DNA from 2 places in the Streptomyces sp. NPDC018019 genome. Region 1 is predicted to be linked to the other one. Evidence: riboswitches for the same ligand, from Rfam matches in the RefSeq annotation. Region 1 holds a riboswitch; the other holds the start of a gene.
The links. Region 1 has a riboswitch for thiamine pyrophosphate ahead of thiC (phosphomethylpyrimidine synthase ThiC). Riboswitches for the same ligand answer to the same signal wherever they lie in the genome.
Positions count from the first base shown of each region.

Region 1 (5,673 bases):
TCCGCGACGAGGAAGCGGGCCCGCTGGCCGTACGCGAACTGCTCGACACCTACGGCGGCGAGCGCGTCGTGCACGGGCACAGCCCGATCCCGTACCTCCTCGGCGAGGTCGGCGGCGAGGACGACGAGGGCGAGGGCGTCGCCGTCGACGGACCGCACGTCTACGCCGACGGACTGGCCATCGCCATGGACGGCGGGATCACCATGGCCGGAAAACTACTGGTCGTACAACTTCCCCTGACTGGCTGACCGTTATCCGGGCAGGGGTAGCGGCAGGTAGGGAAGTGGTGCAGCGGGGTCCCAGCCGAACAGGAGCGGTCCCTATTTCCGCAAACACCCTGTCACCCCGTGCCGGAGGCGCTCTACCATCGGTCTATCCGTAGCAGGCTCTCCTCCGTTTCCGCCCACTGCCCGGCCCACGCCGGCCTGTACGGCCCTACGGAGCATCGGGGGATGCACATGAACAGCGCTCCGCACCTGCTGAACGAGGACCGCGCGGAATTCGCGCGGCTCCTCGACGAGGCGCTGCGCACCGCGGAATACCGGCCCGAAACGGCCTCCGCGGCGGTGAAGCACCTCAACACCGAGCAGTTGCGCACCATGGCGCTCAGCGCCACGTCCGCCATCGCCGCATGCGCGACGGCCGAATACCGACACTACGTACGGCTCCGCGACGAACTGCGCGCTCCGGCCCCCGCACCGGACGCCGGCGCCGTGGACGGCCGCGAGGAGAAGAGCACACCGTCGGACGCCCCGGGGATGGACCTCGCCGCGTCCGTGACCGAGGCGGCGGAGTCCGCCGGTGCCGGGCTGGCCGCGATGCTCGCGGTACTGGCACCGGTCCTGGCGGGGATCGCCGCCATCCTCTTCCTGGTCATCGGCTATGTCCTGCGCACGATCGGGACCGACCCGGCCGCCGCCCAGCCGATGATCAGCGTGGGCTGGGTCTTCGCGGCACTGACCGCCGCGGGGGCCCTGGTCGCCATGGCCAGCCTGGTCCACGCGGCCTGGCGCAACGGCTCGACCTCACTGCGCGCGCCACGCACCGGGGACGGCCGGGACGGCCGGTCCCGGGAAGTGGACCTCGCACGGGACGCCTGGCGCCAGGCGCTCCTGGAGCGCGGCATCCTGCCGTTCCTGCGCGAGGCCCTGACCGACCCGGCGGCCGTCAACGGCCGCGGCACGGCCCGGTACGTACCGCGCCGCGGCGTCGACGGCGGGCGTATCCCGACCCTGGGCTACACCCGCCCCGACTTCACCAGCCCGGACGGCGGCCCGCCCGCCGCTCCCCGGCCCCGCTTCACCAGCCCGGACTTCACCAGCCCGGATTACGGGGGTCCGGATCACCATCCTGAATAGCGCCCGCAGAGCCGGCACGTCGATGCCGCGGGGCCGGGGACCGGTCCCGCGGCGTCCTGCATGCACCTCCGCCCCCAATGGGTGAACTTGTGCGCAGATTCGCCTGGTTGGCCCAAACATGCCTTTACGTTCGGCGGTGGAGGTGATGCTCACCATGAGCACTCAGAACACGCCGCGCGGACGAGCGGCGAAACAGGACGCGATCGACATCAACGACTTCGTGTACGCGGCCACGGGAGCGCGGGTACGGAGGCTGACGTTGCCGGACGGGACACACTGGTTCCCGGCTGCTGACGTGGCCACCGAGTTGGGCTACGTGAACACACGCCAGGCACTTCTCTGGCACGTACCGAAGTCATGCTTCCAAACCCTCGGTGATCTCTGCCGAAGTGTCTACGGAGTAGACACTTCCCAGAAGTCCGCAGGTCAGGGGCTCAAGAAGTCGATGAACATGGTGAACCTCCAGGGGCTCATCCTGCTCGTGAACGCCTGCACCAAGCCTGAATCCGAGCCGTTCAAGGACTGGGTGACCGAGGTCATCGCCGCCGTACAGCGGGACGGTTCATACGCCTTGGAGAAGGCGCCCGTACAACCGGCACCCAGCGGCGCCGTGGCCTACGCCATGCCGCAGGAAGTCGCCGACGCCATCGTCCGCCTGGAGGAGCGCAACCTCCGCCTGGACGAGGAACACGCCACCCTGCGGCGCGAGGAGATGCGGGTGTTCGGCCGGATCGCCGACTCGCTGGACCGGATCGCCGACAGGCTGGGGTCCGCACAGCGCCCTGACGCGCCGCCCCGGCTGACCGCGGACGCCGTCCTCGCGGACTGGAAGAACCGGCACTTGGTGGTGACCGGGGACATCTGGTCCGTGGCCGCCTACATCCTCCCGGCCCTCGTCAACGACGGCGAGGCGGTACACCCGTTGGGGACCATCGCCCGGCGCACCGGCCTGACCGAGCACCGTGTGCACGACTCGCTGCGGATACTGCTGAAACGGGGCTGCATCCGGCAGACCGGCGTCACCGCCGACGGAACGCCGAGGTACGTCATGAACCGCTGACGGCCGCGCCAAGCGGACGGTTAGAGGGGCGCGCGGGCCCGAAGTCACATGCCGTAGGTGTGACTTCGGGCCCGCGCGCTGAGAACCTATCCTGCCGGAGCGTTCCGTTCCAGCGGGCCGTCCGTCACTCCGCGATCGGCAGATACACCCGGTTCCCCGCCGCCGCGAACTCCTTCGACTTCTCGGCCATGCCGGCCTCCGCTTCCGCCTCCGTGGCGGTCGCCAGATCACCGCCGTGTTCGCGGCGGATGTCCTGAGAGATCTTCATGGAGCAGAACTTCGGGCCGCACATGGAGCAGAAGTGCGCCGTCTTCGCCGGCTCCGCCGGCAGCGTCTCGTCGTGGAAGGCACGGGCCGTGTCCGGGTCGAGGGCCAGGTTGAACTGGTCCTCCCAACGGAACTCGAAACGGGCGTCGGACAGCGCGTCGTCCCACTCCTGGGCGCCCGGGTGCCCCTTGGCCAGGTCCGCCGCATGGGCCGCGATCTTGTACGTGATGACGCCGGTCTTCACGTCGTCCCGGTCCGGCAGGCCCAGGTGCTCCTTGGGCGTGACGTAACAGAGCATCGCGGTGCCCCACCACGCGATCATCGCCGCGCCGATGCCCGACGTGATGTGGTCGTACGCGGGCGCGATGTCGGTGGTCAGCGGGCCCAGCGTGTAGAACGGGGCCTCCTCGCAGATCTCCTGCTGGAGGTCGACGTTCTCCTTGATCTTGTGCATCGGGACATGTCCCGGGCCCTCGATCATCGTCTGCACGCCGTGCCGCTTGGCGATCGAGTTCAGCTCGCCGAGCGTCCGCAGCTCCGCGAACTGCGCCTCGTCGTTGGCGTCCGCGATGGAGCCGGGGCGCAGGCCGTCGCCGAGGGAGTACGTGACGTCGTATGAGGCGAGGATCTCGCAGAGTTCCTCGAAGTGGGTGTAGAGGAACGACTCCTTGTGGTGGGCCAGGCACCACGCCGCCATGATCGATCCGCCGCGCGAGACGATGCCGGTCTTGCGCCGGGCCGTCAGGGGCACGTAGCGCAGCAGCACGCCCGCGTGCACGGTCATGTAGTCCACGCCCTGTTCGGCCTGCTCGATGACCGTGTCCTTGTAGATCTCCCAGGTCAGCTCCTCGGCCTTGCCGTCCACCTTCTCCAGTGCCTGGTAGAGGGGGACGGTGCCGATCGGCACGGGGGAGTTGCGCAGCACCCATTCGCGGGTGGTGTGGATGTTGCGGCCGGTGGACAGGTCCATGACCGTGTCGGCGCCCCAGCGGGTCGCCCAGGTCATCTTCTCGACCTCCTCCTCGATCGAAGAGGTGACGGCGGAGTTGCCGATGTTCGCGTTGACCTTCACCAGGAAGTTCTTGCCGATGATCATCGGCTCGGTCTCCGGGTGGTTGACGTTGGCGGGCAGCACCGCCCGGCCGGCCGCGATCTCGTCCCGTACGAACTCGGGGGCGACGTTCTCGCGGATCGCGACGTACTCCATCTCCGCCGTGATCTCGCCGCGCCGCGCGTACGCGAGCTGGGTGACCGCGGCGCCGCCCCGGCCCCGGCGGGGCTGCCGGGGGCGGCCGGGGAAGACCGCGTCGAGGTTCTTCAGGCCGCCGCGCGGCGAGGTGTGCTTGAGGCCGTCGTCCTCGGGGCGGGGCGGCCGGCCCGCGTACTCCTCGGTGTCGCCCCGGCTGATGATCCAGTTCTCCCGCAGCGGCGCCAGGCCGCGGCGGACGTCCGTTTCGATGTTGGGATCGGTGTACGGCCCTGACGTGTCGTAGAGCGTCACGTCCTTGCCGTTGGTGAGGTGCACACGGCGGACCGGGACCCGCAGGTCGGGCCGCGATCCGGTGAGGTAGCCCTTGTGCCAGCCGATCTCCTTGGCGGAGCCCCGGCCGTTTTCGGGCGTGCGTGCATCCTGCAGAGTCATGAAGACCCACTCCCTACGCCGGCATTACCCGGTAACAGGTTCGGCGGTCGACGCAGCGATGTCCGTGACGGCGTCACCGGCTTCGGCCGGTCGTTCCGTACGGGGGTCAGCGCCCTCTCAGCCCGGTGCTCCGAGCTCCCGCGATTGCAAAGGTGCCACCACGGTAGCGGCCCGTGTGGCGCGGTGAACAGGGGGCCCTGCCGGTTCTTGCGATGATCGGGCGGTGACCAGCAACGAGCCCTCGCACTCCGCGCACCACCACGTTTCCGGTCCGGCGCACGGACACGGTGCCGGTCCTCGGCACGCCGTGCCGGGTGACGGCCGGGCCCCGGACGCCTCGGGTACCACGGACGCCCCGGACGGCCGTTCCGGTGACCGGCATGCCCACGCCCGCGCCCACGGACACGGCAACAGCCACGGTCATGGGCACGGGCACAGCCATGGCCACGGCCCCGCCGCCCCCGTCTCCCGGCATCTGCGCAAGGTCATCGCCGCCGTGCTGATCCCCTTCGCCGTCGCGGTCCTGGCCGGGCTGGTCGTGCTGTGGCCGGGCGGCGCGCCCGGCCACCAGCCGTCCGGTGTCGGTTTCGACCAGCCGACCGAGAAGGCGAAGGTCGTGAAGGTGGCGGAGGTGAACTGCGCGGACGTACACGCGCAGCAGCAACAGCAACCGTCGCAGCGGCAACCGTCTTCGCCCGCGGGCCCGTCGCGGCCCCAGCACTGCGAGCGGGCGGTCATCGAGGTGACCACCGGCAAGGACACCGGCCGGCGGTTCGAGTCGATCGTGACGCCGGACGCCACGCGGCACTACACGGTCGGTCAGGGTGTAGTGGTCGCGTATGCGCCCAAGGCGCCCAAGGATTTGCAGTATTCGGTCACGGATGTGGACCGGACCGTCCCGATGTGGGTACTGGCCGCCATCTTCGCCGCGGCGGTGGTCGTGGTCGGACGGCTGCGCGGGGTGCTCGCGCTCGTCGCGCTGGTGGTGAGTTTCGCGGTGCTCACGCTGTTCATCCTCCCCGCCATCCTCCAGGGCTCGAATCCCCTGGTGGTCGCCGTGATCGGAGGCAGCGCGATCATGCTGGTCGCCCTCTACATGTGCCACGGGCTGACGGCGCGTACGTCCGTCGCCGTCCTGGGCACGCTGGTCTCCCTGCTGCTCATCGGCCTGCTCGGCTCGCTCTTCATCGGCTGGGCCCTGCTCACCGGCAACACCGACGACCAGACCGGGCTGGTGCACGGCCTGTACCCGGACATCGAGATCCGCGGTCTGCTGCTCGCGGGCATCATCATCGGCTCCCTGGGCGTGCTCGACGACGTGACCGTCACACAGACCGCCGCCGTAT
Region 1 is NZ_JBIRGD010000003.1:297,977-303,649, forward strand. It holds gene ACH4FX_RS07235 (metallophosphoesterase) at 1-248, shown strand, start outside; gene ACH4FX_RS07240 (hypothetical protein) at 453-1,358, shown strand; gene ACH4FX_RS07245 (Bro-N domain-containing protein) at 1,513-2,418, shown strand; gene thiC (phosphomethylpyrimidine synthase ThiC) at 2,543-4,327, opposite strand; TPP riboswitch at 4,321-4,479, opposite strand; gene ACH4FX_RS07255 (YibE/F family protein) at 4,551-5,673, shown strand, end outside.

Region 2 (5,673 bases), on a different contig from region 1:
CGCCGGGCGGGTCGCCGCGCAGCGCGAGCATGTTGCGGATGCCCGCGCCGGCGTACTGCCCGATGATGTTGCGCAGCTCGGCCAGGGAGTGGTTGACGGCGGTCAGGTGGGCGACCGGGGTGAGGGTGGTGTCGGTGGCGATCCGCTCGGTGGCGCGCACCGTGCCTTCGCGGGAGGTGCCGCCCGCGCCGTAGGTCACCGAGACGAAGGTCGGGGAGACGGCTTCGATGCGGCGAATGGCGTTCCACAACGTCCGCTCGCCCTTCTCCGTCTTCGGGGCGGCGAATTCGAACGAATACGACTGCTTGCCGGAAGCGAGCAGGTCGCGCACGGTCCGCGCGCGATCAGTCCTGGTGGAAGCTGTGCCAAGGGCCATACGTGCAGATTATCCACCGGTGCCGTACGCACCAACCGGCTCCGACGAAATGCCCGGATAGCCGCATTCCGGTCCACACCCTGGACACCGGCCGGTCATCTCACGTCCAGGCGGGGCGCCCCGGAGCGCCTTCCGCCCCCCGCGGCCCGCTCACTCCGTGTACGCGCGCACCCGCTTCGCCAGGTCGGCGGCGGCTGCGCCCGGGTCCTCGGCCTCGGTGATCGCCCGTACGACGACGACCCGGCGGGCGCCCGCCGCCAGCACCTCGTCCAGATTGCCCGCGTCGATGCCGCCGATCGCGAACCAGGGGCGATCGGGCCGCCGCGCGGCGGCGTACCGGACCAGGCCGAGGCCGGGGGCGGGGCGGCCGGGCTTGGTGGGGGTGGGCCAGCACGGCCCGGTGCAGAAGTAGTCCACGCCGGGCTCGGCCAGCGCGGCGTCCACCTCGGCCTCGGCGTGGGTGGACCGGCCGATCAGCACCTCGTCGCCGAGGACGGCGCGGGCGGCGGGCACCGGCAGGTCGCCCTGGCCCAGGTGCAGCACGTCCGAGCCGATGGCGTGCGCGACGTCGGCGCGGTCGTTGACCGCCAGCAGCTTGCCGTGTCGGCGGCAGGCGTCCGCGAAGACCTCCAGGTGGGTCAGTTCCTCGGCGGCCTCCATGCCCTTGTCGCGCAGCTGCACGATGTCCACACCGGAAGTGAGCACCGCGTCCAGGAACTGCGGGAGGTCGCCCTGGCGCTTGCGGGCGTCCGTGCACAGGTAGAGCCGGGCGTCGGACAGGGCGTGGCGTGCGGTGGTCATCGGGCGGGTCCCCCCAGGTCTGCGGCGTACGGGCCGGGCCTTCCGGCCCGTACGCCAGTGGTGCGAAGACGGTCGCGGCCCGCGGGTGCGGGCGCGACGGCGGTACGGCTGCGGGCGCGCTCGCGCACGGACGCCCGCAGCGGGCCGACCTAGACGGCGAGCGCCTGGGCCCGGCGCTTCACCTCCGTACCGCGGTTCTCACGCAGGGCCTGGGCGGGGGTGCCGGGCAGGGTCTCGTCGGCGGTGAAGAGCCACTCCAGCATCTCCTCGTCGGCGAAGCCGTCGTCCCGCAGGAGCGTGAGCGTCCCGACGAGTCCCTTGACGACCTTGCCGTCCTTGATGAAGTCGGCCGGTACGTGAAGGGCACGGTTCTCGCCACGGCGCACCGCGATCAGCTGGCCCTCCTTCACCAGCTGCCGCACACGCGTCACCTCGACGCCGATCTCTTCGGCGATGTCGGGGAGGGTGAGCCAGGCGGGAACGAGTCCATCGATCTTTGCGTCAATCTCGGTCACGGGACAAGCCTGCCACCTCCCACTGACAGCCGGTAGCGGGGCATCGCCATCGGGGCAGGCCCGCACCCGTACGAGCCGCCCGCACGAGCCGCCCGCACGAGCCGCCCCGGCCCGCCGCGCGCGGGCCGGGAACCAGGCTCAGACCACCGCCGACTTCAGCGGTACGGACGCGTCCGCGGCCAGCCGCCGGTCCATCGCCGCGCCCCGCTCGATGAGCTTGCGCCCCTGGGCCAGGTCGCGCGGCCGGCCGACCGCCAGCAGCGCGACCAGCACGCCGTCGCGCAGCCAGATCACCGACCAGGCGGCGCTCGCCGGGTCGCCGCGCCAGACCGTCTCGTCGGCGCCGGCGTGGTGCCCGGCGTACTGCACGAACCGGCCGAACTGCTCGGACCAGAAGTACGGGACCGGGTCGTAGACCGGCCCCTCCGCCGCGCCGCGGACGATGGTGGCGGCGACCGTGCGCGGCCCCTGGAGGGCGTTGTCCCAGTGGTGGACGAGCAGGCGGCTGCCGTAGCGGGCGGACGGGAAGGAGACGCAGTCGCCGACCGCGTACACGTCGGGCACCGAGGTGCGCAGCCGCTCGTCGGCCAGCACCGAGCGGTCCCCGGACGACAGCTCGACGCCGGAGCCGGCGAGCCAGGCAGTCGCGGGCCGGGCGCCGATGCCGACCACGACCGCGTCGGCGGCGAGCGTGGCGCCGTCGGCCAGCGTCACCGTGCCCTCGGTGAGGGCGGCGACCCGGGCGTTGGTGCGCAGCCGGGCGCCGCTGTCCTCGTACCAGGCCGTCATGGGGGCGGCGACCTCGGCGGGCAGCGCGCCGGCCAGCGGCCGGTCGGCGGCCTCGACGACGGTCACCCCGCAGCCCGCCTCGCGCGCCGCGGTGGTGAACTCCGCGCCGATCCAGCCCGCGCCGACCACCACGACCTCGCGCTGCCCGGCCAGTACGGGCCGCAGCCGCTCGGCGTCGTCGAGGGTGCGCAGCACATGGACGTCCGGCAGTCCGTCGCAGCCGGGCAGGGTGACCGGTTCGGCACCGGTCGCGATCACCAGGTGGTCGTACGGGACCGGTCCGGCCTCGGTCTCGACCACTCGGGAGGCGGCCGCGAGCCCGGTGGCGCGCCGCCCCAGGAGCAGGTCGATGCCGAGCGCCGCGAAGTCCACGTCGAAGGTGGAGCCGTCGGCCTTGCCGAGCAGCACGGCCTTGGAGAGCGGCGGGCGGTCGTACGGCCGGTGCGGCTCGTCGCCGAGCACTGTGATCCCGCCGCGCCAGCCCTGTTCGCGCAGGGCGACGGCGGTCTGCACACCGGCCAGGCCGGCGCCGACGATGACGACGCGCCGGGCGCGTTCGGCGGCGCGCTCGGCGGGTTCGCGGTCCTGGCCCGCGCGGTCCGGGCCCTGGGGCTGGGTCTGCTCGCTCACCCGATCACTGTAGGACGGCGTGTCGCGCGATCAGGAGCACCGTGCAACGAGATCTATGACACAACGTCACGGCCGGTCACCCTCAGGAACTCGCGCGACGGGCCGCGCCCCGGCCCCGGCGCTCCCTTACGGTGCGTCGGACGCCCGTACTAGGGTTGCGGGGAACGCACTCGCGGGAGCCCGGACGCACCGGGCTGAGAGGGAGGCTGCTGCGGCCTCCGACCGTACGAACCTGATCCGGGTCATGCCGGCGAAGGGAGGGGCTGGACGCCCATGCATCCACCTGCACAGACATCGGTACGGAGCTCGGAACCGACGTCCCCGCGGCCATCTGCGGAGGCGGCGGGAACACCCGTCCCCGGCGGGTCCCCCGACGTCCTGGTCATCGGCGGCGGCATCATCGGCCTGGTGACCGCCTGGCGGGCGGCCCAGCGCGGGCTGCGCACCACCGTCGCGGACCCGGCGCCCGGCGGCGGTGCCGCCCAGGTCGCGGCCGGCATGCTGGCCGCGGTCACCGAACTCCACTACGGCGAACAGACGCTCCTCGGCCTCAACCTCGCCTCCGCCCGCCGCTACCCGGACTTCGCGGCCGAGCTGGCCGAGGCGAGCGGCCGGGACCTCGGCTACCGGCAGTGCGGCACGCTGGCCGTCGCGCTGGACGCCGACGACCGTGCCCACCTGCGCGAGCTGCACGCCCTCCAGCGCCGCAGCGGCCTGGACTCCGAGTGGCTGACCGGGCGCGAGTGCCGGCGCCTGGAGCCGCTGCTCGCGCCGGGCGTACGCGGCGGGCTCCGGGTGGACGGGGACCACCAGGTCGATCCGCGCCGGCTGGCCGCCGCGCTGCTCGCCGCCTGCGAGCGGGCCGGGGTCGTCTTCCACCGCGCCGCCGCCGGGCGGCTGACCGTCGGGCGGGGCCGCGCCACCGGCGCCGAACTGGCCGACGGGAGCCGGATCGAGGCCGGGCAGGTCGTGCTCGCCGCGGGCAGCTGCAGCGGGCGGCTGGCGGGCGTCCCGGAGGAGGTGCTGCCGCCGGTCCGCCCGGTCAAGGGCCAGGTGCTGCGGCTGCGCATGCCGGACGGGCTGCCCGGGGGCGTACCGTTCCTGTCCCGCACCGTACGGGCCGTGGTGCGCGGCGGCCCGCTCTACCTCGTACCGCGCGAGGACGGTGAGCTGGTCGTCGGCGCCACCAGCGAGGAGCTGGGCTGGGACACCACGGTGACCGCGGGCGGCGTGTACGAGCTGCTGCGGGACGCCCACGAGCTGGTGCCCGGCATCACCGAGCTGCCGCTGGTCGAGACCCGCGCCGGGCTGCGCCCCGGCTCGCCCGACAACGCGCCGCTGCTCGGCCCGACCGCGCTGCCCGGCCTCCTGGTGGCCACCGGCCACCACCGCAACGGGGTGCTGCTGACGCCCGTCACCGGCGACGCGATGGCGGCGGTGCTGACCGGCGGCCCGCTCCCGGAGGAGGCCCGGCCGTTCGCCCCGGACCGCTTCGCACCGCGGCCGTCCGGCCCCGTCCCGTCCGGTGCCCGGCCGGGCACCGCGCCCGCCCCCGCCCTCCAGGAGCAGCCCGCATGACCGTCCGCACGCCCATCACCGTCTCCGTGAACGGCGAGCCCCGGGAGATCCCCGGCGGGCTCACCCTGGACCGGCTCGTCGCCGGTCTCACCACGGCCCCCAGCGGCGTGGCCGCCGCCGTCAACGAGGCCGTGGTGCCGCGCGGCCAGTGGCCCGCCACCGCGCTCGGCGACGGCGACCGCGTCGAGGTCCTCACCGCAGTCCAGGGAGGCTGACCCCGCCATGGCCGACGATCTGCTCACCATCGCCGACACCGCCTTCGGCTCCCGTCTGATCATGGGCACCGGCGGGGCACCCAGCCTCGACGTCCTGGAACGGGCGCTGCTCGCCTCCGGTACGGAGCTGACGACGGTGGCCATGCGCCGCCTGGACCCGGCCGTGCAGGGTTCGGTGCTGTCCGTACTGGAGCGGAACGGCATCCGCGCGCTGCCGAACACCGCGGGCTGCTTCACCGCGGGCGAGGCCGTCCTCACCGCCCGGCTGGCCCGTGAGGCGCTGGGCACCGACTGGGTCAAGCTGGAGGTGGTCGCCGACGAGCGCACACTGCTGCCGGACCCGGTCGAGCTGCTGGACGCCGCCGAGACCCTGGTGGACGACGGCTTCACAGTGCTGCCGTACACCAACGACGACCCGGTGCTGGCCCGCAAGCTGGAGGACGTGGGCTGCGCCGCGATCATGCCGCTGGGCTCCCCCATCGGCTCCGGGCTGGGCATCCGCAACCCGCACAACTTCCAGCTGATCACCGAGCGGGCCGGGGTCCCGGTGATCCTGGACGCGGGCGCGGGCACCGCCTCGGACGCGGCGCTCGCCATGGAGCTGGGCTGCGCCGCGGTGATGCTGGCGTCCGCGGTGACCCGCGCGCAGGAGCCCGTGCTGATGGCGGAGGCAATGCGGCACGCGGTCGAGGGCGGCCGGCTGGCGTACCGGGCGGGACGGATACCGCGCCGCCACCACGCGGAGGCCTCCTCGCCCACCGGGGGCGTG
Region 2 is NZ_JBIRGD010000007.1:339,039-344,711, reverse strand. It holds gene metF (methylenetetrahydrofolate reductase [NAD(P)H]) at 1-376, opposite strand, end outside; gene thiE (thiamine phosphate synthase) at 527-1,177, opposite strand; gene ACH4FX_RS15390 (Rv2175c family DNA-binding protein) at 1,327-1,692, opposite strand; gene ACH4FX_RS15385 (NAD(P)/FAD-dependent oxidoreductase) at 1,831-3,111, opposite strand; TPP riboswitch at 3,274-3,387, shown strand; gene thiO (glycine oxidase ThiO) at 3,385-4,689, shown strand; gene thiS (sulfur carrier protein ThiS) at 4,686-4,904, shown strand; gene ACH4FX_RS15370 (thiazole synthase) at 4,912-5,673, shown strand, end outside.
Region 2: another riboswitch for thiamine pyrophosphate. It lies ahead of thiO (glycine oxidase ThiO); the one in region 1 lies ahead of thiC (phosphomethylpyrimidine synthase ThiC).